4 regions of the Streptomyces sp. NPDC002490 genome follow, and region 1 is predicted to be linked to each of the others. Evidence: riboswitches for the same ligand, from Rfam matches in the RefSeq annotation. Region 1 holds a riboswitch; each other region holds the start of a gene.
What was found. Region 1 has a riboswitch for cobalamin ahead of ABT092_RS20705 ((2Fe-2S) ferredoxin domain-containing protein). Riboswitches for the same ligand answer to the same signal wherever they lie in the genome.
Positions count from the first base shown of each region.

Region 2: it holds a riboswitch for cobalamin, as region 1 does, so the genes downstream of both, metE (5-methyltetrahydropteroyltriglutamate--homocysteine S-methyltransferase) here and ABT092_RS20705 ((2Fe-2S) ferredoxin domain-containing protein) in region 1, are expected to answer to the same signal.
Region 3: it holds a riboswitch for cobalamin, as region 1 does, so the genes downstream of both, ABT092_RS20325 (GHMP family kinase ATP-binding protein) here and ABT092_RS20705 ((2Fe-2S) ferredoxin domain-containing protein) in region 1, are expected to answer to the same signal.
Region 4: it holds a riboswitch for cobalamin, as region 1 does, so the genes downstream of both, ABT092_RS26300 (ribonucleoside-diphosphate reductase subunit alpha) here and ABT092_RS20705 ((2Fe-2S) ferredoxin domain-containing protein) in region 1, are expected to answer to the same signal.

Region 1 covers NZ_JBEOWM010000032.1:45,722-52,972, forward strand. Annotated here, with positions in the region: gene ABT092_RS20690 (ABC transporter ATP-binding protein) at 1-508, opposite strand, end outside; gene ABT092_RS20695 (FecCD family ABC transporter permease) at 505-1,503, opposite strand; gene ABT092_RS20700 (ABC transporter substrate-binding protein) at 1,602-2,585, opposite strand; gene ABT092_RS20705 ((2Fe-2S) ferredoxin domain-containing protein) at 2,650-3,036, opposite strand; cobalamin riboswitch at 3,081-3,257, opposite strand; gene ABT092_RS20710 (sigma-70 family RNA polymerase sigma factor) at 3,374-4,012, opposite strand; gene ABT092_RS20715 (hypothetical protein) at 4,096-4,761, opposite strand; gene ABT092_RS20720 (ferric reductase-like transmembrane domain-containing protein) at 4,967-5,980, shown strand; gene ABT092_RS20725 (rhodanese-like domain-containing protein) at 6,245-7,251, shown strand, end outside.
Region 2 covers NZ_JBEOWM010000005.1:148,345-155,595, forward strand. Annotated here, with positions in the region: gene metE (5-methyltetrahydropteroyltriglutamate--homocysteine S-methyltransferase) at 1-2,081, opposite strand, end outside; cobalamin riboswitch at 2,263-2,460, opposite strand; gene ABT092_RS05155 (FadR/GntR family transcriptional regulator) at 2,565-3,254, opposite strand; gene leuA (2-isopropylmalate synthase) at 3,439-5,238, shown strand; gene ABT092_RS05165 (ABC transporter ATP-binding protein) at 5,235-6,044, shown strand; gene ABT092_RS05170 (class-II aminoacyl-tRNA synthetase family protein) at 6,101-6,952, opposite strand; gene ABT092_RS05175 (MFS transporter) at 7,212-7,251, shown strand, end outside.
Region 3 covers NZ_JBEOWM010000031.1:42,273-49,523, reverse strand. Annotated here, with positions in the region: gene ABT092_RS20335 (ABC transporter ATP-binding protein) at 1-912, shown strand, start outside; gene ABT092_RS20330 (TetR/AcrR family transcriptional regulator) at 962-1,588, opposite strand; cobalamin riboswitch at 1,960-2,169, shown strand; gene ABT092_RS20325 (GHMP family kinase ATP-binding protein) at 2,388-3,269, shown strand; gene ABT092_RS20320 (cysteine synthase family protein) at 3,266-4,288, shown strand; gene ABT092_RS20315 (ATP-grasp domain-containing protein) at 4,285-5,529, shown strand; gene ABT092_RS20310 (MFS transporter) at 5,522-6,793, shown strand; gene ABT092_RS20305 (class I SAM-dependent methyltransferase) at 6,762-7,251, shown strand, end outside.
Region 4 covers NZ_JBEOWM010000054.1:14,199-21,449, reverse strand. Annotated here, with positions in the region: gene ABT092_RS26310 (bifunctional albaflavenone monooxygenase/terpene synthase) at 1-412, shown strand, start outside; gene ABT092_RS26305 (ribonucleotide-diphosphate reductase subunit beta) at 584-1,621, opposite strand; gene ABT092_RS26300 (ribonucleoside-diphosphate reductase subunit alpha) at 1,621-4,080, opposite strand; cobalamin riboswitch at 4,219-4,342, opposite strand; gene ABT092_RS26295 (GntR family transcriptional regulator) at 4,872-5,627, opposite strand; gene ABT092_RS26290 (extracellular solute-binding protein) at 5,931-7,208, shown strand.

The sequences.
Region 1 (7,251 bases):
TCCCGCACTGCTGGGCCAACGCCCGGGCGATCAACACGCGTTGCTTCTCGCCGCCGGACAGGTGCTGGAACGGGGCGTCGGCGAGTTCGACCACGTCGAGCCGGGTCAGGGCGTGGGTGATCACGGCCCGGTCGTGGGCGTCGTCGCCCGCGAACGCCCGTTTGTGGGGGGTGCGGCCCATCGCCACCACGTCGTACACGGTCAGGTCGAAGTCACCGGCGCTCTCCTGGAGCACCGCGGCCAGCCGCCGTGCCACCTGCTTGCCGGGCAGTCGCCAGACGTCCTCGCCGTCCAGCAACACCCTTCCCGTGGTGGGGCGTTGGGTCCGGTAGACGGTGCGCAGCAGCGTCGACTTCCCGGCGCCGTTGGGGCCGGCGAGCCCGAGCACCTCGCCCGGAGCCACCCGGAGGGACACCCCGTGGACCAGGTCCCGGCCGCCCACGGTGACCGTCACGTCCTCGATGTCCAGGGCTCCCGGCGCCGTCGTGCCCTCGGGCGTCCGCGTCACGTTGTCCTCCTTCTCATCAGCCACAGGAAGAACGGCCCGCCCACCAGGGCGGTGAGGATCCCCACCGGGACCTCCTCGGGACTCATCAGGGTCCGCGCCGCGAGGTCCGCCGCGATCAGGAACGCGGCGCCCAACAGCGCGGCGGCGGGCAGCGCCCGGCGGTGGTCGGCGCCCACCAGCAGCCGCACCACGTGCGGCATGATCAGGCCGACGAAGCCGATCTGACCGCTCACCGCCACCATGGTGCCGATCATCAGCGCCACCACGGTGAACATCGACGCCCGGAAGCGGTGCACGTCCAGCCCCAGCGCCGTCGCCGCCTCCTCCCCGCTGAGCAGCAGGTTCAGCGGACGGCTCACCCCCAGCAGCACCGCCGTGCCGGCGAGCACCACCACGGCGGGTATCCACAGCATCGACCAGGTGGTGCCGGCGAGTCCGCCGAGCATCCAGCGCAGGGCGGACTGGGTCTTGTGCGGGTCGTTCGAGGTGACGATCAGGAAGCTGGCCAGCGCCGACAGCACCTCCGCCATGGCGACCCCGGCCAGTACCAGGCGCAGGGTGGTCATCCGCCCGCCGGAGCGGGCCAGGAAGTACACCGCGACCAGCGCGGCGAGCGCCCCGGCGAAGGCCGCCACGGGCAGGGTCACCAGCCCGAACACGGTGATGTTCAGCACCAGGACCAGCACCGCGCCGACCGAGGCGCCCGAGGAGACGCCCAACAGCATCGGGTCGGCGAGCGGATTGCGCACCAGGGCCTGGAGGGCCATGCCGGCCACTGCGAGGCCGGCGCCGACCACCGCGCAGAGCAGCACCCGCGGCAGCCGCACGTCCAGGACGATGGTCTCCCGCACCGGGGACCAGGTGGCCTCGGCGAGGCCCGGGTGCACCTGGTGCGCCAGGATGCCCCAGACCTGGCCTGCGGGCACCGACACCGAGCCGATGGCGATGCCCGCGGTGGCGGTCACCACCACCGCGGCGGCCAACAGCAGGAGCACCACCGGAAAGGGAAGTCGGGCGCGGCGCGCCCGGGCGGGGGCCGGGGCGGGCCCGGCCCCCCGGTTCACCGGGTCGGTGTCCGCGCGGGGGGCGCCCGTCACCGGAAGCGGGCCGGGTGCAGTTGCCGGGCGAGTCCGTCCACGCCCGCCGGCACCCGGACGCCGAGGACCGTGGAGGAGAGCGGCAGGACCGCGAACCGCTCGTTCTTGATGGCCGGGACGTCCTTCAGCGCGGGGTTGGCCAGCAGGAACTTCTTCTTCTGGGCGACGCTCGTGTCCCCGTAGTCGTAGATGACGATCGCTTCCGGGGCCCGCTCGGCGACCTGCTCGAACGAGACGTCACCGAACTGCTTGTCCAGGTCGGCGAAGACGTTCTGCCCGCCGGCCTGTTCGATCATCTCGTTGCCGATGCCCGCGCCGCCGGCGGTGAAGGCGGTCTTGTCGCCGCTGTCGTAGACGAAGACCTCGACCGGCTCGGTGTCGCCCAGCTTCTCCTCGACGTCCTTGAGGGCCGTGCGGACCTTCTCGATCTCCCGGTCGGCACGGTCCGGTACCCCGAACACCTTGCCGAGGGTGCGCAGTTCGGTCTCGATCAGTTCCATGCTCATCGGCCCGGGCGGACACTCCTCCACGTTCACGTAGGAGTTGACGCCGGCCTTGGCCAGCGCCTCGCGCCCGCGCCCCTCCTTCTCGTCGAAGGCGCTGGAGAAGCCGGCGTAGGCGAAGTCGGGTTCGGCGGCGAGGATGTTCTCGAAGGAGGGGTACTCGTCCGAGATGACCTCGATGCCGCGGTACGCCTCGGCGTACTCGGGCAGGATCTCGTCGTCCAGGTAGGCGGTGCCGACCATGGACTTCTCCAGCCCGAGCGCCAGCAGGATCTCGGTGACGTGCTGGTTGAGGGTGACCGCGCGCTTCGGCGGACGCTCGTAGGTCGTCTTCACCCCGCAGTTGGTGAGGGTGACGGGGAAGCCCTCGGGGGCGTCGCCCGCCGCGCGGTCCTTCCCGTCGTCACCGCCGCCGCTGCCGCAGCCGGATATCAGGAAGACGGCTGCGGCCAGCAGGGACAGGGAGCGTTTGGCCATGGTGGAGTCGGTCCTCTCACCGCGTCACGGCAGGATGCGCCGTGCCCGCGATCGGTTCGTTGGTTCAGCGCACGTCGACGGAGGGCGTGGTGCTCACTCGACGCGGCGGAGCGAAGACGTACAGGTCGAGGATCTCCGGCAGGGGAACGATCCCCGGCCCGCCGGCCCGCACCCAGGAGACGATGTCCTCGGTGGCCGCGGGGTCGTTGACCAGACCCAGCCAGACGGGACGTCCGCCGGCCGCGCGGCCGGCGGCGGACGGGCGGACCACGACCACATTGGCCTGGTCGCACACGTCCAGGCAGGCGGAGACCGTCACCGATGTCCGCGCCTGGAACCGCGCGAGTTGCGCGGCGTGGTCTGCGGGCACCTTGGCGCTGCCGCAGCAGCAGTCCCGGCACACCACGACCCGGCACGGCACCGGATCGTCGGACCGTTGCCCTTCGGGCATCCCGACTCATCCTCCCCTCTGGGGAGATCCGCCCCAGTTCTGTCGAGGAGGCGACCGCGTGAGTCTCCTGGCTCTCGGGTCACCGCTCGCCCCGCCCTTCCCACCCGCACAGGGGCAGTGGGCCGTTCGGGGTCCGCTCGCCGATCACAGTGGCGGGACCGCACCGGATTCGCACCGGTTTCCTCGTTCCGCCGTCGCCTTTCCGCGCCATCATGACAGACCCGGGCCGTGGTGCGTATGCCCAGGGCGCGGTTGCCGTGCAGGTCACACGGGCGTCCGACGGGGAGTCGGGTCCGTCGGTGCGGACGGGGCCACCGTCCGCACCGACGAGCGGGGGTCAGGCCGCGACGAGCGCCGCCTCTGCGGCGGGCCGCTCCGACCAACTGTCGGCGAGGTCCCGGCGGGCCCGGGCCACCCTGGACCGGATGGTTCCGATCGGGCAGCCGAGGGCCTCGGCGGCGTCCGCGTACGACCAGCCCAGCAACCGGGTCAGGACGAACGCCTGCCGCCGTCCGGGCTCCAGCGCTTCGAGGGCGTCCATGAAGGCCACCGACTCCTCGAAGCCGGGCAGTTGACGGGGTTGGGCGCGTTCCGCCGCCGCCAGCCAGTCGGCGGTGTCGGCGATCCGGGGTCGGGCGGAGGCCCGGCGCAGCCGGTCCACCACGACCCGGCGGGCGATCGAGAGCAGCCAGGTGCGGGCGCAGGACCGGCCGGCGAAGCCGCCGAGGCTGGTGAGCGCGCGCAGGAAGGTCTCCTGTGCCAGGTCCTCGGCCCCGGGCACGTCCGTGGTGAGGTGGGCGACGAACCGCCGCACGTCGTCGTAGGTGGCGTGCACGAAGAGTTCGGCGGCGCGCTGGTCGCCGAGCCCGGCGGCCAGGGCCCAGGTGGTGATCTCCGCGTCCCGGTGGGCGTAGCGGTCGGCCGCGGTGCCGCGGCGCGCGGTGCGCCCCGAGCCGTTCTGTTGTGAATAGGGCATGACAAATCATCCTTCGCATCCGGAATATTTCCGGCAAAGGTGAGAAAAGCGAAAAGTCGGAAAGGCAAAAGCTGACGGAAGCGTCAGCGCGCGAAGGACGGCGGGCCGCGGCGCGGCACCGCGCGCAGCAGGTCCAGCGGGGACGGGAGCCGGTCGCGGGTGGCGCGCTCCGTGGTGCCCGACGGAGGCGCCGGGAGCGGGCGGGCGCCGCCCAGGACCGCCACCGCGAACCGCAGCAGCCCGCTGAGGAACAGGTCCAGGGCCTGCCCCAGTTGGGCGAGGGAGCGCTCGCCGCGCCACAGCCACCAGCCGCACACCGCGCCCGCCAGTGCGTGGGCGCCAGTCATGGCGGAGGTCGGTGCGAGGGCGTCGAGCAGGCCCCCCAGCGCGTGCAGGGCGGCGGCGCCCTCCCCGGCCGGCATCCCGTGGGTGCCCGGCGGCATGACGTGGCCCGCGTGCGGCCCGTGCCCGGGCGTCGGGTCCGGGGGGTCGTGGGCCAGTCCGAACAGGGCGTGCAGGGCGAGCTGGACGGCCGAGCTCACCACGATCACCGTGCCCGCGGAGCGCGGCCGGCGGCTCAACCACCAGCCGACCAGGGCCACGGGGGGCACGGCGAGCAGGTACCCGCCCGGGGCGGGCGAGGCCCCCGACGCGAGGTCGTGACCGAATCCGGACACCGCGACGCACACGGCGACGAGGATCGCCGTGTGGACGAAGCGGAGTGGGGTTCCGGCTCCCATGGTGGTCATGGTGCCAGTGGGATGCCCTACCGGGGCAAGGGAGTTGACGGAACAGTTGGCGCGATCGGGTCCGTTTCCGGACACCCGGGCGCTGTGACCCATGTCACCGGAGCGGGTGGGGAACTTTCCGTACCGCAGGTCCGACCACTGGGCGACCGCCGTGCGCTCGCCCGTACGTTCCCCCCTCGCACGTGACAGATGCGGAGCTCCTGCCGTGAACCTCCCCCACGACCGCGCCGCCCCCGGCGCCGAGTCCACGCCCGCGACCGACGTGCCCGGCCCCCCTCCCGGAGTCGTCCCGCCCCGATCGCCCCGATCGGCCCCCCGCGTCACGCTCCGTTCCGACCTGCGGGCCGGTTTCCTCGACGGATCGGTGGCCCTGCTGGTCACCGCCGCCGTGTTCGTCCTGATCTACGTCCGCATCAAGGCCGGGACCTCCTCCACCCTCACCGTGATGCCGTTCATGGCCGACGCCGGAGCCTTCTGGCTCTACTTCCTCAGCCAGGCGTTCGGCTGGTCCGCGCTGCTCTGGGCCTGGGGCACGGTGATCCTCGGGCTGCTGCTGTCCGGGCCCCGCCCCGCACGGCTGCCGTGGTCCGTCGCCCGGCTGGAGCGCCTCCACCGCACCACCAGCCTCAACACCATCGCCCTGATCGCGGCGCACGCCCTGCTGTTCGCCGCGGAGCTGATCCGGTACGACTCCGACGCCTGGTACGCCGCCACCGCCACCGCCTTCGTCGAGACCTTCGTCCCCGGCGGCTACGACTCGGGCACCGGCCGGATCGCCATCCCCATCGGGCAGGCGGCCCTCTACCTCGCCATCCCGCTCGGCCTGCTCTTCTACGTCCGCCACCGCATCGGACCCAAGACCTGGCGGGTCCTGCACCGCTTCGTCCTCGTGGTCTACGTCCTCAGCGTCTGGCACACCCTGCTCTACGGAACGAACGTCTGGTACGACGGCTGGTTCCGCACCGCCGTCTGGCTGCTCCAACTCCCCGTCGCCGCACTGTTCCTGGCGCGACTGCTGCGTCCCGCGCGTCGCTCCCAGCGACTCGGCCGGCCCGGTGCGGGGGCGCCGACGCGGCTGGCCTGGGCGGCGCGGTTCACCGGCCGGCTGACCGTCGTCGCGGTGCTCGTCGCCCTGGTGGCCGTGCTGGCCACCGGGCGGGACGGGGGACGCGTCCGGCCGCCCGCCGACACCACCTCCAGCCACACCGACCACGACTGAACCGCCCTCACGACGGTCGACCGACCGCTGGTGAACGCGGACGACGGAGGGTGATCCCCTTCGGCCGGGCCCGGCCCCGCCGAGGCCGCGGATCTCTCCTCCACCGCGCTCACCAGCGGTTTTCGCATGTCCGGAGGGCGCCGTCCGGCAGGTTCCCGAGCGGTGCGGGGCCGGGCCCGCTCACCCCTCTCAATACCCCCCTGGGTATTTGTTATGGTGAGGGGGATGGATACCCCGGGGGGTACAGCAGAGGAGTGTGCAGTCGTGTTCTTCGTCGACACCCTGGACTTCGAGGGCCTGGGCAACCGCAGCTACCTGGCCGGCGGCCCGCGGACCGCGGTGGCCGTCGACCCGCCGCGCGACATCGACCGGCTCCTCGCCGTGGCGGCCCGCCGCAACGTGCGGATCACCCACGTCGTCGAGACCCACCTGCACAACGACTACGTGACCGGCGGCCTCGAACTGGCCCGGGTCAGCGGCGCCCACTACCTGGTGCCCGCCGCCGCCTCGGTCTCCTTCGCCCGCACCCCCGTCCACGACGGCGACACGGTGCAGATCGACACCGGGCTGACCCTGCGGGCGCTGGCCACCCCGGGACACACCCCGCACCACACCTCGTACGTGCTGACCGAGGACGGCCGTGACGTCGCCGCCTTCACCGGCGGCTCCCTGCTCATCGGCGGAGTCGGCCGCCCCGACCTGGTCGAGCCCCGGCTCACCGAGGAACTGGCCCGTGCCCAGCACGCCTCCGCGCACCGACTGGCCGACGCCCTCGCCGACGACGTCCCGGTCCTGCCCACCCACGGGTTCGGCAGCTTCTGCTCCTCGGGCGCGGGCGGCGGCAACGCCTCCACCATCGGCGCCGAACGCCGGGGCAACGCCGCACTGACCCACGACGCCGCCACCTTCGTCGCCGCCCTGCTGGCCGACCTGGAGGACGTCCCCGCGTACTACGCCCACATGGGACCCGCCAACGCCGCGGGGCCCGCACCGATCGACCTCACCCCGCCGCGCACCGCCGACGCGGACGAGATCGCCGCCCGGCTCGCCGCCGGGGAATGGGTGGTCGACCTGCGCAGCCGGGTCGCCTTCGCCCGCGGGCACGTCACCGGGGCGCTGAACTTCGAGGGCGACGGCAAGCTCGCCACCTACCTCGCCTGGCTGATCCCCTGGGGCAAGCCGGTCACCCTGCTCGCCGAGACGCCCGAACAGATCGGTGCCGCCCAGCGCGAGCTCGCCCGGGTGGGCATCGACCGGCCCGCCGCCGCGGC
Region 2 (7,251 bases), on a different contig from region 1:
GCCGCGAGTTCGCGGGCGACCTGCATGTGGGAGCGGGCGGCTTCGAGGCTGATGACGTCGGCGTCGAGGTCGTCGATGGCCTGGACGATGTCGCCGAACTCGGCGTAACACATGTGGGTGTGGATCTGGGTGCCGGGGGCCGCGCCGGCGGTGCTGAGCCGGAACGCCTCGGTGGCCCACGCCAGGTACGCCCCGTGGTCGGCGGCCCGCAGCGGCAGCGTCTCGCGCAGCGCGGGTTCGTCGACCTGGATGACGGCGGTGCCGGCGGCCTCCAGGTCGTTCACCTCCTCGCGCAGGGCGAGGGCGACCTGGCGGGCGGTGTCGCCGAGGGGCTGGTCGTCGCGGACGAAGGACCAGGCGAGCATGGTGACGGGCCCGGTGAGCATGCCCTTGACCGGGCGGTCGCTGAGCGACTGGGCGTAGGACGTCCAGCGGACCGTCATCGGCTCGGGGCGGGAGATGTCCCCGGCGAGGATCGGCGGGCGGACGTAGCGGGTGCCGTAGGACTGGACCCAGCCGTGCTGGGTGGCGAGGTAGCCGGTGAGCTGCTCGGCGAAGTACTGCACCATGTCGTTGCGCTCGGGCTCGCCGTGCACCAGGACGTCGATCCCGGTCTTCTCCTGGAAGGAGACGACCTCCTGGATCTCCGCCTTGATCCGCTCCTCGTAGCCGGCCGTGTCGATGCGACCGGCGCGCAGGTCGGCGCGGGCGGTGCGCAGTTCGGTGGTCTGGGGGAAGGAGCCGATGGTGGTGGTGGGCAGCAGCGGCAGCCCGAGGCGGGCGCGCTGGGCCGCGGCGCGTTCGGCGTACGGCTGGGAGCGGCGGGCGTCGGCGTCGGTGACGGCCTCGGCGCGGGCGCGCACCGCGGGGTCGCGGGTGATGGGCGAGGCGGCGCGGGAGGCGAGGGCGGCCCGGTTGGCCGAGAGTTCGCCCTCGATGGCGGCGGTGCCCCGGCCCAGTCCCCGGGCGAGGGTGACGATCTCGGCGGTCTTCTGCCGGGCGAAGGCCAGCCAGCGCAGGATCTGTGGGTCGATGTCGCGTTCGACGGAGGTGTCGAGCGGCACGTGCAGCAGGGAGCAGGAGGCGGCGACGTCGACCCGGTCGGCGAGACCCAGCAGGGTGCCGAGGGTGGCGAGGGACTTCTCCAGGTCGTTGATCCAGATGTTGCGGCCGTTGACGACTCCGGCCACCAGGCGCTTGCCGGGGAGTCCGCCGACCGCTGCCAGGGCGTCCAGGTTGGCGGACGCGGCCTCGGTGAAGTCCAGGGCCAGGCCGTCCACGGGCGCCTTGGCCAGCACGGGCAGCGCTTCGCCGAGCCGGTCGAAGTACGAGGCCACCAGCAGCTTCGGGCGGTCGGTGAGGGCGCCGAGGGCGCGGTAGGCGCGGGCGGCGGCGTCGAGTTGGGCCGGGGTGCGGTCCTGGACCAGGGCGGGCTCGTCCACCTGCACCCACTGCGCGCCGGCGGCCCGCAGGTCGGCGAGGACCTCGGCGTACACCGGCAGGAGACGGTCCAGCAGGGTCAACGGGTCGAAGTCGCCGGCCACGTCGGGGGCCGGCTTGGCGAGGAGCAGGTAGGTGATCGGGCCGACCAGGACCGGCCGGGCCGTCAGGCCCAGGGCGAGGGCCTCCTTCAACTCGGCGACCTGCTGGGCCGGGTTCGCCGTGAAGACCGTGTCGGGTCCGAGTTCGGGGACCAGGTAGTGGTAGTTGGTGTCGAACCACTTGGTCATCTCCAGCGGCGCCACGTCCTGGGTGCCGCGGGCCATCGCGAAGTAGCCGCCGAGCGGATCGGCGTCGACGGCGGCGCGGTGCCGCTCGGGGATCGCACCCACCATGACGGTGGTGTCGAGGACGTGGTCGTAGTACGAGAAGTCCCCGGTGGGGACCTCGTCGATGCCGGCGGCGGCCAGGGCGCGCCAGTGGGCGGCGCGCAGTTCGGCGGCGGTGGCACGGAGGGAGTCGGCGGTGACCCGACCCTTCCAGTGCCCTTCGATCGCCTTCTTCAGTTCCCGGTGCCGGCCCTGGCGGGGGTAGCCGTACACGGTGGCCCGTGCTGCCGCGGCTGCGGACGTCGCTGTCACGGAGATCTCCTTCGCGAGATGGATCCCTGGGGTCCCGGGGACGGGACGAGAACGCGAAGGAACGACGGACCGGACGGCGACGACCCGTGTGCAAGAGCACGGCCGTTCCGTCTGGTGTGTGCGCCGACCCGCCCTCGAGGTCACCGGGATGTCCACGCGCGGAACGGTCCGCGCGCGGGCGGTCGGCAGGTCTTCGGACTCGCGGGCGCGCCCGCCGGAACCTTCCGGCGGACCCCTACTGGCCGTCGCTTCCCAGGTCCGGTACCTCGGACCCAGTGCGTATGACGGCGGTCGTTCCCACTCACCGCTGCGGGGCAGTCCCGGATTCCCACCGGGTTCCCTCTTGCGACACCCCGCCTGGCGGGCGGGGCGAACCGACTGCTGCGGGTCAGCCTACGGGGCGCGACCACGGGGCGAACCGACCGGCCGGCATCCCGCGAGGTGATGCGGACCACACTCCGCGGGAGCGGGGCGCACGGCGGATCAGAGCGAGCGCAACAGCTCCAACGTCCGTTCGAGTTCGTCGCGCAGTGCCTGCCCGGCCGCCTCGGCGTCCCCCTGCACGACGGCCTCCACCAGTGCGGCGTGCCCCTCCTCGCCGTGGTTCGGGTCGTCGAAGCGCAGGTTGAACAGTTCCACCAGGTCCAGCAACCGCTGTTGCAGTACGGGTATGAACTCGGTGAACAGGCCGGTGAGCACCGGGTTGTGCGCCGCGGCGACCACTGCCCGGTGCAGGGCGATGTCCGCCACGACGAACTCGGCGTTGCCCGCGTGCGCCGCCTCGCGGCGCTTGGCCAGGACGTCGAGTAGGGCCACGACGTCCTGGTCGGTCCGGCGTCGCGCGGCCAACTGCGCCGCTTCGACCTCGATGAGCATCCGGACCTCGTAGACGTCGGTGATGGCCGCCTGCCGGAGCTGGGCGGACCAGTTCTCCCTGGGTTCGGTGGCGATCACGAAGACGCCCGCCCCTTGACGCGCCTGCACCAGCCCGGCGCCGGCCAGGGCCCGCAGCGCCTCCCGGACCGTCGAGCGCCCCACCCCCAGCGACTTGGCCAGGGTGCTCTCACCGGGCAGCTTCGTCCCCACGCCCCATTCGCCGTCGGTGATCTGCTCGCGCAGATGGTCCGTGGCCTGCTCGACCAAGGGTGACGGCCGCAAAGCACCTAGTGACATGTGAAATTCACCTTCCCGCACCCCTTGAGTTGTCTGAGGAGCTGAGTTGTCGTTACTGTACCCGCATGCTGCAGCACGGGCTCCTCCTCGGTTGCCGCTGCGGGGTCTGAAGCGACCGGCACCCCGCAGCGGGTGCCGGGCTGCGCCGGTCGTGTGGTGACCGACCGAAAGAAGCTCCCGCATCATGGAATCCCCCTTCTCCGGCACGACGTTCCCCACCCTGCGCATCCCCTCCGGCGACCTTCCGGCGGACGCTCCGCGCTGGAACCCCCAGCGCCCGAGCGCCATGCCCCACCAGCGCTACCTGCCCGTGCAGGAACGGGTCGCCCTCCCCCTGACGGACCGCACCTGGCCGTCCCGGAACCTCGAACGGGCCCCCCTGTGGGTGCCGGTCGACCTGCGCGACGGCAACCAGGCGCTCGCCGAGCCCATGGACACCGCGCGCAAGCGCCGGTTCTTCGACCTCCTGGTCACCATGGGCTTCAAGGAGATCGAGGTCGGCTACCCGTCCGCCAGTCAGACCGACTTCGACTTCGTGCGGCACCTGGCGGAGAGCGGTGCGGTCCCCGACGACGTGACGATCTCCGTGTTCACCGCGGCCCGCGCCGATCTGATCGACCGGACCCTGGCCTCCGTCGTCGGTCTGCCCCGCACCCTCGTGCACCTCTACACCGCCACCGCACCCACCTGGCGCAACGTGGTCCTGGGCCGCTCCCGGGACGAGGTGCACCGACTGATCCGGGACGCCGCCACCCACGTCCTGCGCGGTGCCGAGGCCCAGGCCGGCGCCGACATCCGCTTCGAGTTCTCCCCCGAGGTCTTCAACCTCACCGAACCGGACTTCGTCCTGGAGGTGTGCAACGGCCTCACCGAGCTGTGGGAGGCCAGCCCCGACCGGCCGGTGGTCCACAACCTGCCGGCGACGGTGGAGATCGCCACCCCCAACGTGTACGCGGACCAGATCGAGTACATGCACCGCCACCTGGCGCGCCGCGAGTCCGTGATCCTCTCCGTCCACCCGCACAACGACCGCGGCACCGGCGTGGCCTGCGCCGAACTCGCCGTCCTGGCGGGCGCCCAGCGCGTGGAGGGCTGCCTGTTCGGCAACGGGGAACGCACCGGCAACGTCGACCTGGTCACCCTCGCCCTGAACCTGCACGCCCAGGGCGTCAACCCGATGGTCGACCTCTCCGACATCGACGCCGTGCGCGAGGTGGTGGAGCACTGCAACCGGCTGCCGGTGCACCCCCGCCACCCGTACGGCGGCGACCTGGTGCACACGGCCTTCTCCGGCACCCACCAGGACGCGATCTCCAAGGGCCTGACCCACCACGCCAAGCAGGCCGCCGAGGCGGGCCTGCCCGTGGAACTGGCCCCGTGGTCGGTGCCCTACCTGCCCATCGACCCGGCGGACATCGGCCGCACCTACGAGGCCGTCATCCGCATCAACTCCCAGTCCGGCAAGGGGGGCATCGCCCACCTCCTGCGCACCCACCACGGCCTGGACCTGCCCCAGGCGATGCGCCCCGACTTCTCCCGCGCCGTGCAGCGCACCACCGACACCACCGGTCAGGAGCTCTCCCCCAAGGAACTGTTCGAGCTCTTCCGCACGACCTACCTCTCCCCGGCCCTCGACGGGCCGGTCCGCCTGGACTCCTGGAGCGCCACGGAACCCCGCCCGGGCGAGCACCACCTCACCGGCGTCCTGCACGTCGACGGTGCGGAGCGGACCTGCCGGGGCACCGGCAACGGGCCGCTGGCCGCCCTCGCGGACGCCCTGCGCACCCTGGGCATCGACATCGATGTGCTCGGCTACAGCGAGCACTCCACCACCAGCGGCCCGGACAGCCCCGCCGTCGCCTACGTCGAGTGCCGCGTCAACGGCGTCACCCGCTGGGGCGCCGGCTGGGACACCTCGGTCCTGACCGCCTCGGTCCACGCCGTGATGGCCGCCGTCAACCGGGTGGGACACCCCGCCTCGTGAACGCGCTCCCCGTACTCCGGGTGCAGGACGCGGAGGTCGTCCGCGACGGCAACCCCATCCTGCGCGAGATGTCGCTGACGGTGCGGGCCGGCGAGCACTGGGCACTGCTCGGGTCCAACGGCGCCGGCAAGACCACCCTGCTCAGCCTCCTCGGTGCACTCACCCATCCGACCCGCGGCACCGTCGAGGTGCTCGGCCACCGGTTGGGGCGGGTGGACCTGCGCCAGCTCCGCTCCCTGGTCGGCCACGTCAACCCGCGCCACGACCTGCGCTCGCCCCTGCGGGTCCGCGACGTGGTGCTGACCGGGCTGACCAACACCACCGAGCGGGTGCCCCGTTGGGAGCCGACGCCCGCGCAGCGGACGACGGCCGACCGGCTGATCGACCTGCTCGGCCTCGCCGACCGGGTCGGCGCACGCTGGCCGACCCTGTCGCAGGGGGAGCGCGGGCGCACGCTGATCGCCCGGGCGCTGATGCCCAGTCCCCGGCTGCTGCTGCTCGACGAGCCCGCCACCGGTCTGGACGTCGCCGGCCGGGAGCAACTCATCGACCGGCTCGACACGCTGCAACGCGCCCACCCGGAACTCGCCTCCGTCCTGGTCACCCACCACCTGGAGGAGCTCCCCCCGGGCACGACCCATGTGATGCTGCTGCGCGACGGGCGCTGCCTCGCCTCCGGCACCGCCGACGAGGTCCTGACCAGCGACCGGGTGAGCGCGTGCTTCGACCACCCCGTCCGGCTCACCCGCGTCGACGGCCGGTGGAACGTGCGGGCGAGGCGTTCGGTCGGACCGCTCGTCGACTGAAGCCGGGTCGCGGTCGGTGCCCGCACTCCGGGGTGCACCGACCGCGACCGGTCCGCTCAGGTCAGCTGTTCCTCGGCCCGTTCGACGGCCCCGCGGGCCCGTTCCCAGTCCCCCTCGAAGTGGTCCGCGAGGGCGTGCAGCCACCGCTCGACGCCGAAGCCGACGCAACTGGTGGAGACCGGGCCCCCGCCGGCCAGCGAGATGGCGCAGCGTTCGCCGAAGAAGGTGTGGTGCGTGTTCACGGAGGCGATCGCCAGGTCCTTGTAGACGTACTCGTGCTTGACCGGAACGATCTGCTGGAAGGCGGCGCGCGCGCCGGCCCGGTCGTGGAAGGGGTCCGAGGCCACGCGGCGTTCCAGCGGCAGACCGATCTCACCGGCCAGCGCGTCCAGGAACCACGCCGAGTGGTCGAGGTGGGCCGCGGTGCGTTCCGGGGTTCCCAACGCCACCACCTCGCGCATCCGGAACGCCTTCAGACGTCGGATCCCGTCGTAGTGGCTCTCGTTGCGGAAGCACTGTCCTTGCAGGGTCACCAATTCGACCTCCCGGGACACCTGCCGGTTCCGGTAGTGGAGGTACACCCCGTAACAGGCGCTGGACGGAAGGGCCAGGTCCGCCGGACCGAGCGAGGCCGGAGGGAAGGCGCCCGATGCGGCCTCCCGTTCGATCCGGTCGTTCCCGGCGACCTCCAGGGCGGAGGAGACGAGGGCGAGGTGGGGGAAGTTCCGGTAGACGTCGAGGACGGCCAGGTCGGTGACCGGCAACAGCGGCGGAACGGTCAGGGCGACCGCGCCCGCTCCTCGGGCCCATCGGACGTGGATGCGGTCCAGCGTCTCGGCGAGTCGTGTCGGCTCCTCCTCCAGTGCGACAAGCCCTTCTGACACCCGGACGCCGGTCGTGATGCTCATCAGCAACTCCTCGGGGGTGATGCCTCGTCGGGTGGGGAAGACCCGTCGGCGGCAGCGGGGCGGATCGCCTGGCGGGTCACGCCGCGGTCACTCGTTCGGGTGGCGACGGACAGGGGCGCGTCATGCGTGCGTGGAGCCCAACACCCCTTGTCGGTGCGGACTTTCCGTGCTCCGCGGCACTCGCTAAAGTAACACCTCTGAGGACCTGAGCACCTGAGTGGTTTTCGATCTCGCCACCTCCGAACGGAACAGACTTTTCATGAAAAAGGGACAACTCGGCTTCCTGACCGGCACCCATG
Region 3 (7,251 bases), on a different contig from region 1:
CTCTCCGCCCGCTTCCTGGAGCCGCTCGGCAACCTCATCGACCTCATCGGGGCGCTGCGGGCGATGCGGAACCAGATCGCGCGCATCGAGGACCTGCTGGCCGCGCCCGCCCTTCCGGTGCCGGCCGAGCCGGTGCGGACCATCGAGCAGGCCGACATCGAGTTCTCGCACGTCGACTTCACCTACCCGGGCGGTGACGCCCCCGCGTTGCGGGACGTCTCCCTGCGCTGCGCGGCGGGCACCACCACCGCGCTGGTGGGGCCGTCCGGTTCCGGGAAGACGACGGTCACCCGGCTCATCGCCCGCTTCTTCGACGTCCAGGAGGGGCAGGTGCGCGTCGGCGGCGTGGACGTGCGCGCACTCGATCCGAGCACCCTGCTGGACGAGATCGCGATCGTCTTCCAGGACGTCTACCTGTTCGACGACACCATCGAGGACAACCTGCGCCTGGCACACCCCGAAGCGACCTGGGACGAGCTCCGGCAGGCGGCCACCGCGGCACGGCTCGACGAGGTGATCGACCGGCTGCCCGACGGCTGGAACACCCGGGTGGGCGAGGGCGGGGCGCAGCTGTCGGGGGGCGAGCGCCAGCGTGTCGCGATCGCCCGGGCCATGCTCAAGCGGGCGCGGATCGTGCTGGTCGACGAGGCCAGCTCGGCGCTCGACCCGGAGAACGAGGCGGCGATCACGCAGGCCATCGCGAACCTGGGCAACGACCCGGGTCGCACGGTGATCGTGATCGCGCACCGCCCCGCCACGCTGGCGGCGGCCGATCACGTGGTCTCGCTCGACGAGGGCCGGGTCACCGAGACCGGCACGCCCGAAGAGCTGCTCCGTACCGGCGGGGCGTTCGCGCGCCTCAGCCAGCAGTACGAGCGGGCACGGCACTGGCGCATCGCCAACGCGGTCTGATCCGAGCGCTGCCGGGGGTCGTCACACGGGCCGCCGGCAGCCCGCCCCGTCAGGGTTCGATGCGCAGGTAGCGATGGGTGAGGTCGGTGATGGCGGCGATGAGTTCTGCGGCGAGCCGGTCGATCTCCTCGGCCTCGTGGTGCAGCAGTGCGTGGGTGGCCCCGTACCAGGCGCCGTAGATCAGGATCGCGGCCATGGCGGGGTCCGGGGCGTCCGCGGGCGGGTCCGGGCGCTCGGTGATGAGCCGCCGGAAGGCTTCGACGTGCGCGTTCTCGGGGCTGGCCTGGACCGTCGCCTTGGCGTTGATGGGGGTGTGGCCGTAGAGCACGTCGTGCAGTTCGGCGTGCTCCAGATAGGCGTGGACCGCGTCGCTGAGCCAGGCGTCCACGCGTCCGACCCAGTCGTCGGCGGGCAGCTGCCGCACCACGGCGTCCTGCCGCTCGACCAGCCGGTCGATGAAGCGGGCCTGGAGGGCGAGCATGAGATCGCGCTTCGAGCCGAAGTGCAGGTAGAAGGTGCCGATCGCGACGCCCGCGCGGTCCGTGATCTCGTCGATCCGCGCGGCGTCGATGCCGCGTTCGGCGAAGACCCGCTCGGCGGCGTCGAGGAGGTCGGCACGCCGCTCCTCAGCGGGTTTGGTACGCGGGCGGCCCGGTGCTGATCGGCGCTGACTCATTCCAGGAAGTCTACGCGTCCGGGGGCGGTGGTGCCGCCCCCGAGGGGCCCGGCAGACGGCCGGTCGACGGGGCCGGCGCGCACGTCAGCACGGGCGCAGGCCCCGTCGACTGAGGTTCATTCACGAACGTCACGGCCGTTCTCCGCGCGCCGCGCGCCGGGACCGTCCCGCCTTCCCCTTGGCATCGGCGGCAGGTGGGTGGCGGGGGAACGTTTCACGACAACTTCCTTCGCCGCCGGCAGTGAGGGGCCCGTTCGAAGATCGCCCACGGGGGCCTGCCTGCGGACGCGCGGCGTTCGAAACCCCTCCTCGACGATCACAACAGGCCAACCCGCACCACCGCCCCCTGTCGTCGTTCGGAGTGCGCGTCCTACGCTGCCACCGCAGTCGGTTCGTGCCGCCTCAGGCGTCACGTCGCAAGAGGGAACCCGGTGCGAGTCCGGGACTGTCCCGCAGCGGTGAGTGGGAACGAAGGCCGTCATCGGCACTGGCGCCACCAGCGCCGGGAAGCGACGGCCGGTAGGTGAGCCCCCGGGCTCGTGCCCACGAGTCCGAAGACCTGCCGCTGCGCGCGTGCGGAACGGTGCGCGCTGTTCACGGCGGCTCCGGGGACTGGGCCCGCGGTGCGGGCGTCCGTCGCTCATCGACGGCACGCGCCCTCCCCCACCCCCGTCCGCACGACCGTACGACCCGATGGCCCCTGCATGACCAAGGAGGAACGGTCCGTGACGAGTGGTCAGAGCGATCCGTCCGCCCGGGACGCCGTCCGGACGGCCCGGCCCCGGGAGGCACACCGCTGATGCCCTCCGGCGACGAGCGGGCCGCCCGGACCTTCGCGGGCGTCTGCCACGGCACACTCGGCGAGTTGTACCAGGGCCCCTTGCGTCCGGCCGCCCAGCCGGACATCGCCCTCGTCTCGTTCCCGGTGGGCCGCCACTCCTGGGTGTACTTCTCCCCGGGGCGCACGCCCCCGGGGCCGTCTCCGCTGGGCGCCAAGGCGACGGCCGCCGTCGACCTCTTCCTCGACCACCACGGCCTGACCCTGCCGCCGGGTCGCTGGACCACGCACTCCGAACTGCCCGTGGGCGTCGGCATGGCGAGTTCCACGGCGGACGTCGTCGCCACCCTGCGCTGTCTGTTCCGGATCTTCTCCCTGCCCTACGACCCCGCCCTCGTCACCCGGGTGCTGTCCCGGATCGAGCGGGCCGACAGCGTCTTCCTCGACGAGTTCGCGCTGTACCTCAGCGCCCGGCACCGGGTGGTCCGACAACTCGGCACCGACATCGGCTTCCACACCGCCTACGCGGTGGAGCCCGGCGGGGTGGACACCGCGGCCGTCACCCCTGCGCTGTTGGACCAGTACCGGCGGCGGGCACGGGAGTACGAGCGCTGCCTGACCGACCTGCTCAAGGGATTCGCCGCCGGCGACCCGGCGGCCGTGGCCCGCGCCGCGACCACCAGCGCCGTGCTCTCCCAGGAGGTCCTACCGAAACGGACCTTCGAAGCCGCCCTGGCCCACCGCGAGGAGTTCGGGGCCGACGGAGTCTTCGTCGCCCACACCGGGTCCCTGGTCGGATTCCTGTTCACCCGCCCGATCGGCTTCTCGGCCCGGGACGAACTCTCCGCCTTCTTCCACTCGCACGGCCACCAATGCGCCTTCGCCCAAGGAGGATACGGGTGATCCACCCCCATATCGCGGACGCCCTCAAGACCCCCGACCTCGTCCGGCTGTCCCCGGACACGGTCCTGATCCGCTTCGAGTCGATGAAGGTCTACTCGGCGCTGGCCGCCGTACGGCACCTGCTCGACCGGGGCGCCGTACGGCCCGGGCAGACCCTGATCGACAGTTCCAGCGGCATCTACGCCTACGCACTCGCCCTCGCCTGCCACCGCCACGGCCTGCGCTGCCACATCGTGGCCTCCACCACCGTCGACGAGACCACCCGGGCCCAACTGGAGGTCCTCGGGGCGAGCGTCGAACAGGTCGCCCCCTCGACGAGCCTCAAGCTGGACCAGGAGTTACGGGTCCGCCGGGTGCGGGAGATCCTCGCCGAACGACCGGACGTCCACTGGATGCGCCAGTACCACGACGACATCCACTACCTGGGCTACCAGGAGGTTGCCGACCAGCTGGTCAAAGCGCTGCCCGAGGCGGCACTGACCGTCGTCGGCGGGGTGGGTTCCGGGGCGTCCACCGGCGGGCTGGTGGAGCGGCTGCGGCAGCGCGACCCGTCCGTGCGGCTCGTGGGCGTCCAGCCCTTCGGCAGCGTCACCTTCGGCAGTCAGGACCACCACGACCCCGAGGCCATCATCGCCGGGATCGGTTCCTCCATCCCCTTCGACAACGTTCGCCACCACCTCTACGACGCCGTCCACTGGATGGACTTCACCCACGCCATGGCCGGCACGGTCGCCCTCCTGCGCGAACACGCGGTGTTCGCCGGGCTGTCCACCGGCGCGGCCTACCTCACCGCCACCCACGAGGCCCGCCGCCATCCCGACCGGGTCCACCTGGTGGTCGGCGCCGACACCGGGCACCGGTACGTCAGCCGGGTCCACGCCCGACACGCCGAGGCCCTCGACCCGGCCGGGCTCGCGCCGGTCGAGGTGGACTCTCCGCAACAGATGTCCATGCCCTGGTCGACGATGGCGTGGGACCGCACGCCCGACCCGGACGAACGGAAGGAGGACACCGCGTGACGGTCGTCTGCCTGGAATCCCTCACCTTCGGACTGGGCCACCTGGTCCGCGCCGCGGACGCGCTCGACGAGCGGCTGGTGCTGCTGACCCGTGACCCCGCCTACTACGGGTACGAACTGGAGCGCCTGCCGCCCGGCGCGCTGGACGTCGTGGAGATCGACACCTTCGACGTCGCCGCGGTCACCGCGGAACTCGCGCGCACGCCCGAACTGCACGGGCTGATCGGCTCCACCGACACCTGGATGCCGGTGAGCGCCGAACTGACGGCCGCCTTCGGCCTGCCCGGGCTGGATCCGCAGGTGCTGCGGCTGACCCGGGACAAGGCGCGGGTCCGTTCGCTGCTCCACGGGGCGGGCCTCACCCGGGGGGACGCCACCGAGGGCGCCGACCCGGCCCAGTTGCGCAAGGGGGTCCTCGCGGACACCGGTCTGCCCGCGATCCTCAAGGACACCGCGGGCACCGGGAGCCGCAACGTCTGGTTGGTGCGCGACGAGGCCGAACTGGACGCGGCGTTGGCCGAGGCGGGGCAGCGCGAGTTGATGGGCCGCCTGTTCGCGGAGCCCTTCTTCCCCGGCCCGGTGTACAGCGCCGAGACGCTGACCTGGGCGGGCCGCACCCGGCTGCTCGGGGTGTCCAGCAGGCTGATGTCCCCGGAACCGCTCTTCCGCGAGGAGATCACCGCGTTCCCCGTCGCCTTCCCCGAACGGCAGCGGGCGGAGCTGGAACGCTGGTTGGACCGGGTGTTGGCGGCCGTCGGGTACACCGACCGGTTCGCGCACGTCGAGTTCGTGCTGACCGCCGACGGGCCCGAGGTGGTGGAGATCAATCCCCGGATCGGCGGCGCCCTGGTCGGGGAGGGGCTGTGCCGGGCGCTGGGCGTCAACGTCTACGAGGCGATGGTGGAGGCCGCCCTCGGACGCAGGCCCCGGCTCATGGACACCATGCCGCCGGGCGGACCGGCCGTCGCCTTCGTCCTCGGCTATCCGCAACGGCCCGGCGTGTTCGAGGGCGTCGCCGGCTTGGAGCGGTTGGCCGACCTGCCCGGTGCACCCGTCTGGTACCCGATCAAACGGGCGGGCGACCCGATCGAGCACCTCGACGACAGCCGCGGCTACGCGGGCATCGTCTACGCCGAGGCCGAGACGGCGGAACTGGCCACCCACCGCGCGGTGGCGGCGGCCAACACGGTCCGGGTCCTGACCCGGCCGTTCCCCGGGACCCCACGAGGCGCCGGTGGCTGACCCGCCCACCGGACGGGTACCCCTGCGCGCCGCCCTGGCGACCCTGACCGGGCCCTTGCGGTTCCTGCTGCTCAGTTCGTTCCTGATCCCGCTCGGCAGCTTCATGGTGCTGCCGTTCATGTCGGTGTTCCTGCACGAACGGCTCGGGATGGGCCTCGGGACGGTGGGCGTGGTCCTCGCCGTCGCCTCGCTGGTGCAGTTCTCCGGCGGGGTGCTCGGCGGGGCGCTCACCGAGCGGATCGGGCTGCGGCGCACCATGCTCTGGGCGCTGGCGATCCGCACGGCGGGCTTCCTCGGTCTGCTCCTGGCGCTGCGCTGGCCACCGCTCGCGGTCGGCGCGCTGGTCCTCACCTGTGCCGGGGCCGCGCTCTACCTCCCGGCCAACAAGGGCTACCTGGTTCACGGGGTGGACGAGGAGCGCAGACCCGCCTTCCTGTCCGCCGGGAACGCCGCCCTCAACGCGGGCATGGCCCTCGGGCCGTTGATCGCGGGCCCGTTCGTGCTGTCCTCGCCGGGGCCGGTGTTCCTGGCCTCCACGGTGCTCTTCCTCGTGGTCGCCGCCGGGCACGTGCGGCTGCCCGCGGCCGGGGAGGAGGCGCCGCGGACGCCGGACCCGGACGCCCGGCTGCTGACCGGGGTGGCGGTCCTCCCGTTCGCGGCCAACGCCCTGGCGTTCTACCTGTACTTCCACTTCCAGCACTACCTGGCCGTCTATGCGGTGGAGCGCGCGTCGAGCACCTTCTACAGCCTGGTGCTCCTGGTCTGCTTCCTGCTGGTGATCGTCGTCCAGCCGGTGGCCTCCGGGGCGATCGCGCGGATGTCCTACCCGTGGGCCTTGGGCACGGGCTTCGCGGGACTGGCCGCGGGGCTCGCGGTGTTGGCGATCGGCACCCGCCCGGCGCTGGTGGCGGGCGGGGTGTTGATCACCCTCGGCGACATCGTGCTGTTCCTCAAGAACGACCTGGAGGCGCTGCGCCGCAGCCCGCGCTCCGATGCGGTCGTCTTCGGCCAGCAGCGGTTGGCGGCCGGGGTCGGCGCCGGGGTCAGCGCACTGATCGGCGGCGTGCTCTACGACCTCACCGACCGGACCGGTGGCACGGGCTGGTTCTGGCTGGCCGCCGCCGCACAGTGCCTGCTGCTCCCTCCGCTGCTGCTCGTTCCGCTGTTCCGGCGCACCCGACGCGCACGGCACCACCCCCACCACGACGACCCCGAAGGGACACCCCAACCCCATGGCGAACACGGGCGGATTCCAGGACGATGACTTCTGGATCGAGTTCTACGACTTCCTGTTCTCCCGGCAGCGGTTCGCCCAGGGCGAGGAGTTGCTGAGCTCCTCCCCCCTGCTCGACCTCCCCGAGCGGTCGCGGGTGCTCGACCTGTGCTGCGGACCGGGGGTCTTCACGGTGCCGTTGGCCCGCCGCGGGCACCAGGTCACCGGGGTGGACCGCAGCCCCGCCCTGCTGGAGCGGGCCCGGGAGCGGTCGGCCGGGGAGGGGGTGGCCGCGCGGTACGTCCGGTCCGACGTGCTGGAGTACTCCGCCCCCGGCGAGTTCGACGTGGTCCTCAACCTGTTCACGTCCTTCGGGTACTTCGAGGACCCCGAGGACAACGCCCGGGTGCTGCGCACCATGCACGCCTCCCTGACGCCCGGCGGGACGCTCCTCCTCGACCTCGCGGGCAAGGAGCTCCTGGCGCGCAGGGTCACCCCGCCCAAGGTCG
Region 4 (7,251 bases), on a different contig from region 1:
CACCGAGGCGATGCGGGTGCGCCCCGCCGTGTGGATATTGACCCGGCGCGCGGTGGCCGATTCCACACTCGGTGGCTATCGCATTCCGGCCGGTGCGGACATCGTGTACAGCCCGTATGCGATGCAACGCGATCCGCGGGCCTTCGTCCGGCACCTGGAGTTCGACCCGGACCGTTGGCTCCCCGAGCGGACCCCCGAAGCGGGCCGGCGGGCGATGATGCCGTTCGGCACCGGCAACCGCAAGTGCCCCGGCGACCACTTCAGCATGGCCGAGATGGCGATCGTCCTGGCCACCATCGCCCCGCGATGGCGTTTCGTCGCGCTCCGTGAGACCGACGCGGAGCCCCGCATCGGCATCACGCTCCAGCCGCGCCGACTGAAGGTGCGCGCGGTTCCGCTGAGCGGGTCCTGAACCCCCGCCCCGCCGGCCGTGAGTGGGCCGGTGGCCGGCCGGGTCCCGGGCCGGCCACCGGGGCCGGACGCCGCGCGGCCCGCGCCCCGTTCGACGGGACGCCCCGCCCGGCGGCACCGCGGCCCGGCCACCCCGAGGGGCGACCGGGCCGAGGACCGGACGGGAGGGCCGTCAGAAGTCGTCGTCGAAGCCGACGGTGCCCTCCACCGCCACCTGGTAGGCGGAGGGGCGGCGCTCGAAGAAGTTCGTCAGCTCCTGGACGCCCTGGAGCTCCATGAACGCGAACGGGTTCTCCGAGCCGTAGATCGGGGCGAAGCCCAGCCGCTGGAGGCGCTGGTCGGCCACGCACTCCAGGTACTGCCGCATCGACTCGGTGTTCATCCCCGGCAGGCCGTCCCCGCACAGGTCGCGACCGAACTGGAGCTCCGCCTCGACCGCCTCCTTCAGCATGTCGGTGACCTGCTGCTGGAGGGCGTCGTCGAACAGCTCCGGCTCCTCCTTGCGGACCGTGTCGACGACCTCGAAGGCGAAGTTCATGTGCATCGTCTCGTCCCGGAACACCCAGTTGGTGCCGGTGGCGAGGCCGTGCAGCAGACCGCGGGAGCGGAACCAGTAGACGTAGGCGAACGCCCCGTAGAAGAAGAGGCCCTCGATACAGGCGGCGAAGCAGATCAGGTTGAGCAGGAACCGGCGGCGGTCGGCCTGGGTCTCCAGCCGGTCCAGCTTCTCCACCGAGTCCATCCAGCGGAAGCAGAACTCGGCCTTCTCCCGGATGGAGGGGATGTTCTCCACCGCGGCGAAGGCGGCGGCCCGGTCCTCCGGATCGGGCAGGTAGGTGTCCAGCAGCGTCAGGTAGAACTGGACGTGCACCGCCTCCTCGAAGAGCTGCCGCGACAGGTACAGCCGCGCCTCGGGGGAGTTGATGTGCTTGTACAGCGTCAGGACCAGGTTGTTCGCGACGATCGAGTCGCCCGTCGCGAAGAACGCCACCAGGCGCCCGATCATGTGCTGCTCGCCCGGGCTCAGCTTGGCCAGGTCGGCGACGTCCGAGTGGAGGTCGACCTCCTCGACGGTCCAGGTGTTCTTGATGGCGTCGCGGTAGCGCTCGTAGAAGTCCGGGTAGCGCATCGGACGCAGCGTCAGCTCGAAGCCGGGGTCCAGCAGGTTCTGGACCCGCCCGCCGCCGGCGGACTGGGTGGGGATCGTCATTACTGGCACGCCTCGCAGGACTCGGGGTTCTCCAGGGAGCAGGCGATCGCGTCGGCGTCCGGCGCGTCCTGCTGCACGGGGAGGGGGGAGGGGGACGCGGTGGGCTCGGCGACCGGGGCACCGGCCGCGCGGGCGATCCGGGTGGCCGGACGGGACCGCAGGTAGTACGTGGTCTTCAGGCCCGACTTCCACGCGTAGGCGTACATCGAGCTGAGCTTGCCGATGGTCGGCGTCTCCAAGAACAGGTTCAGCGACTGCGACTGGTCCAGGAACGGGGTGCGGGCGGCGGCCATGTCGATCAGGCCGCGCTGCGGGATCTCCCACGCGGTGCGGTACAGCGCCCGCACCTCCTCGGGGACCCACGGGAAGTCCTGCACCGAGCCGCTGGCCTCGCGCAGCGCCTCCCGGGTCCGGGCGTCCCACACGCCGAGGTCCTTCAGGTCGCGCACCAGGTACGAGTTGACCTGGAGGAACTCCCCGCTGAGCGTCTCGCGCTTGAACAGGTTGGACACCTGCGGCTCGATGCACTCGTAGACGCCGGCGATGGAGGCGATGGTGGCGGTCGGGGCGATCGCCAGCAGCAGCGAGTTGCGCATCCCGGTGGTGGCGATCCGCTCGCGCAGCTTCGCCCACCGCTCGGGCCAGTGCAGTTCGACCCCGTAGTGGTCGGGGTGCAGCACGCCGCGGGCGGTGCGGGTCTTCTCCCAGGCGGGGAAGGTGCCGGCGCGCTCGGCGAGGTCGGCGGACGCCTCGTAGGCGGTCAGCATGATCCGCTCGGCGAGCCGGGTCGACAGGGCGTGGGCCTCGGCGGAGTCGAAGGGCAGCCGCAGCCGGAAGAACACGTCCTGGAGGCCCATGGCCCCCAGACCCACCGGCCGCCAGCGGGAGTTGGAGCGGCCGGCCTGCTCGGTCGGGTAGAAGTTGATGTCCACGACCCGGTCGAGGAAGGTCACCGCGGTGCGCACGGTGGCGTCCAGCCGCTCCCAGTCGATGGCCTGGTCGGCCGGGGTGCCCGGGGCGCCCACGACGAACGCGCCCAGGTTGACCGAGCCGAGGTTGCACACCGCGGTCTCGCCGTCGTCCGTGACCTCCAGGATCTCCGTGCAGAGGTTGGAGGAGTGGACGGTGTGGCCGGGCTCCGCGGTCTGGTTGGCGGTGCGGTTGGAGGCGTCCTTGAACGTCATCCAGCCGTTGCCGGTCTGGGCGAGGGTGCGCATCATGCGGCCGTACAGGTCCCGCGCCGGCATGGTCTTGCGGGCCAGCCCCGCGGCCTCCGCCGCGCGGTAGGCGGTGTCGAACGCGTCACCCCACAGGTCGACCAGCTCGGGCACGTCGGAGGGGGAGAACAACGACCACTGGCCGTCCTCGGCGACCCGCCGCATGAACTCGTCGGGCACCCAGTGCGCCAGGTTGAGGTTGTGGGTGCGCCGGGCGTCCTCGCCGGTGTTGTCCCGCAGCTCCAGGAACTCCTCGATGTCGGAGTGCCAGGTCTCCAGGTAGACCGCCGCCGCGCCCTTGCGCCGTCCGCCCTGGTTGACCGCGGCCACCGAGGCGTCCAGGGTCTTGAGGAAGGGCACGATGCCGTTGGAGTGGCCGTTGGTGCCGCGGATCAGCGAACCGCGCGAACGGACGCGGGAGTACGACAGGCCGATGCCGCCGGCGTGCTTCGACAGCCGGGCCACCTGGTGGTAGCGGTCGTAGAGGGAGTCCAGCTCGTCCTTGGGGGAGTCCAGCAGGTAGCAGGAGGACATCTGCGGGTGCCGGGTGCCGGAGTTGAACAGCGTCGGCGAGGAGGGCAGGTAGTCGAGGCGGCTCATCAGGCCGTAGAGCGCCGCGACCTCGTCCACCGCGCGGCTGCTGTCGTCCTCGGCGAGCCCGCAGCCCACGCGCAGCAGGAAGTGCTGGGGGGTCTCGACCACCTTGCGGGTGTGCGGGTGGCGCAGCAGGTAGCGGCTGTGCAGGGTGCGCAGTCCGAAGTAGCCGAAGCGGTCGTCGGCGTCCGGGTCGACCAGGGCGTCCAGGCGCTCGGCGTGCCGGGCGACGAAGTCCGCGGTCCGGTCGGCGATGAGCCCCTCGCGGTGGCCGGTGGCGACCGACTCGGTGAAGGTGCGCACCCCCTGCGAGGCGGCTTCGGCGGCGATGGAGAGGGTGAGCAGCCGGGCGGCGAGCCGGGAGTAGGCGGGGTCCTCGGAGATGAGTCCGGCGGCGGCCTCGGTGGCGAGTTCGCGCAGTTCGGCCTCGTCGGCGCGGGCGGACCGGCCGCGCAGCGCGGCGGCGGCGACCCGGCCGGGGTCGGCGTCGGTGAGGTCGGCGGTGAGGTCGGTCAGGGTCCGCAGCAGCGCGGTCCCGGGGCCGTCGGTCTGCTCGGCCCGGTTCCCCGGGGCGCCTTGGTCTGCGGACCGCTCGTTCGCAGGAGCCCGATCGACGGTTGACGCCGGATCGGCTGGCGCGATCGTCACGTGAAGCTCTCCCTCGCTCGGCACGGGCCTGACGGGGAAGCGGGCGCGGGCACGCGGACGTGCCCGCCGAAGGCGGTCCGCCGCGTCCACCGGCCCAGTCCACGAGGCCCGGACGTCTCATCTCCACCCGGACCGGTCGGAACGGGTGCGCCACCAGCAGGTCATCGGACTGCTGGGTGTGCGAAAGCACACCGAATACACCGTTGCGGGACAGTTCCGGATTCGCACCGGATTCCCCTGGGGTGGCGGCGAGCACGAGCATACATCTTGTGTCGGGTCCCGATGCTGAGCCCACATCTTGTGTCTGTGTGGCGCACGGCACGTAGGTGGCGAGGGCCCTCGGGGCGGTGCGGCACGGCTCGAACACGGCCCCGGGGCGCGGCCGTCGGGGCCGCTCGCGGGGCGTGGCGGGGGCGGGGAGGGGCGCTCGCCGGGTGCGCGGTGTCCGGCGGTGGCGGGTGCGCCGCGGTGCGCCGTGGCGCCGCCTCGCGGGTCCGCCCGTCTGCCGGTCGGATTCCCGTGGTGGTCACGCTGGGTGAGTGGTCGGGGGCGGTCTGAAAGTGGCGACAGAGGTCCAGACAACATCCCCGCAACCGGGGTTCGTGGTCGGCCCTACGCCATTCGACGGGCCGTCGTCCAGCCTGTGGTGCGAGGTTCCTGGGACAGGAGGGGGAGGGGTGTCGGGTGCCCGAAGAGGCCCGTCCGTCCCGTTCCTCCGGTGCTCCGGAGCGGACGCGCCGGTGCCCCGGCGGGGCCGGAAACGGCCCGCCGGGGCACCGGGGTGCGCGGGGTCAGTCCTGGGGGCGCTTGAGGCGGGCCACGAACTTGTAGCGGTCGCCGCGGTAGACCGAGCGCACCCACTCCACGGGGCGTCCCTCGCCGTCCACGGAGTGGCGGGAGAGCATCAGCATCGGCAGGCCCACGTCCGTGCTGAGCAGGCCGGCTTCGCGCGGGGTGGCGAGCGAGGTCTCGATGGTCTCCTCGGCCTCGGCCAGGTGGATGCCGTAGACCTCGGCCAACGCCGTGTACAGGGAGGTGTACTTGACCAGGGACCGGCGCAGCGCGGGGAAGCGCTTGGCGGACAGGTGCGTGGTCTCGATGGCCATCGGCTCGCCGCTGGCCAGCCGGAGCCGCTCGATCCTCAGCACCCGTCCGCCGGCCGTGATGTCGAGCAGCTCCGCGAGCCGGTCGTCGGCGGTGACGTACCCGACGTCGAGCAGCTGGGAGGTGGGCTCCAGCCCCTGGGCCCGCATGTCCTCGGTGTAGGAGGTGAGCTGGAGCGCCTGCGCCACCTTGGGCTTGGCGACGAAGGTCCCCTTGCCCTGGATGCGCTCCAGTCGACCCTCGACCACCAGTTCCTGGAGCGCCTGGCGTACCGTGGTGCGCGAGGTGTCGAACTCTGCGGCGAGTGTCCGCTCCGGTGGGACCGGGCTACCCGGTGCCAGCGTGTCGGTCATGTCGAGCAGGTGTTTCTTCAGCCGGTAGTACTTCGGCACGCGTGCGGTGCGGCCCGTGGTTGCCGTTTCCGTCGCCGCGGACGTACCCATCCGGGTAACCTCGCTGGCCATCGTCCGCCTTTCCGGCTGTCGTGCTGCTGCCGCCACCGGCTCCTCCGTCTGTAGCGGCTCACATCGTGACACGGCGTGCCCGGAGTGAGCCGAGCCCCCTCAGGTGTCGGTCCGATAACGGACGTGACAGCCCTTCTTATACACCCTTGACACCCCTAAAGGTCTAGGCCAAGCTCCGGGTACTGGTCTACACCATTAAAGGCCAGGTCCCAGTCCCACGTGCAGTTTCTCGCGTAGTCATTCGCTGTGGGTGTGGGGGGTAGGCATCCTGAGGAGGGTGACGTGAAGCGCAAGCTCATTGCGGCCATCGGTGTCGCGGGCATGGTGTTCTCGGTCGCGGCGTGCGGCAGCGACAAGGACGAGGACAAGAAGGGCTCCGGCGACTCGAAGAAGGGCGGGACGATCACCGTCTGGTCCATGGACGGGTCGACGCCGGACGCCTGGAAGTCGGCCGTCGCGGCCGACTTCGAGAAGAAGACCGGTGCGAAGGTCAAGTTCGAGACCCAGGTCTGGAACGGCATCCAGCAGAAGATCACCACCGCGCTCTCCGAGTCCACGCCGCCGGACGTCATCGAGGTCGGCAACACCCAGACCCCCGCCTACGCCGCCACCGAGGGCCTCGCCGAGCTGGGCGACCTGAAGAGCGAGATCGGTGCAGACTGGACCCCGGCGCTCAACCAGTCGGCCATCTACAACGGCAAGCAGTACGCCGCGCCCTGGTACGTCACCAACCGCGTGGTCCTCTACAACAAGAAGATCTGGGCCGAGGCCGGTCTGAAGGACACGCCCAAGACGCGTGACGAGTTCTTCAAGGCGCTCGACACCATCAAGGAGAAGACCAAGGCCGAGCCGATGTACATGGCCGGTCAGAACTGGTACTTCTTCGACGGTCTGACCATCGGCAAGGGTGCCGACCTGGTGAAGAAGGAAGGCGACAAGTACGTCTCCAACCTGTCCGACCCGAAGGTCGGCGAGGCCATGGAGCTGTACAAGAAGTACGCCTCCTACTCCAAGGCCCCCAAGGACAAGGACGAGGCCACCCCGCAGCAGGCGGACGTCTTCGCCAAGGGCAAGGTCGCGACCTTCATCGGCACCCCGTCCGAGGCCGGCATCGCCACCAAGGCCAACCCGGCCATCGCCAAGGACATCGGCTACTTCGCCATCCCGGGCGACACGGCCGACAAGCACGAGGGCGTGTTCCTCGGCGGCTCGAACCTGGTGGTCCCCGCGGGCAGCAAGAACCAGGAGCTGGCCAAGGAGTTCCTGAAGATCGCGTTCGCCGACGAGCACCAGATCGCGTTCGCCAAGCTCCAGGGCTACACGCCGAACAAGGAGTCCCTGCTCCCCAAGATCAAGGGCGTGAACCTTGGTCTCGACGAGGCGTCCAAGGGCGCTTCGTTCGGTGGCACCACCCCGCTGATTCCGGAGTGGGCCGCGGTCGAGAACGTCCCGAACCCGATCAAGGACTACATGACCGCCGTCCTGAACGGTAAGTCGCACGCCGACGCCGCGAAGGAAGCCGACAAGGAGATCAACGAGCGTCTCGCCAAGAAGAACTGACCCCACCGCGCCCGGCGGCGGCGGGCCCGGACCCAGTAGGACA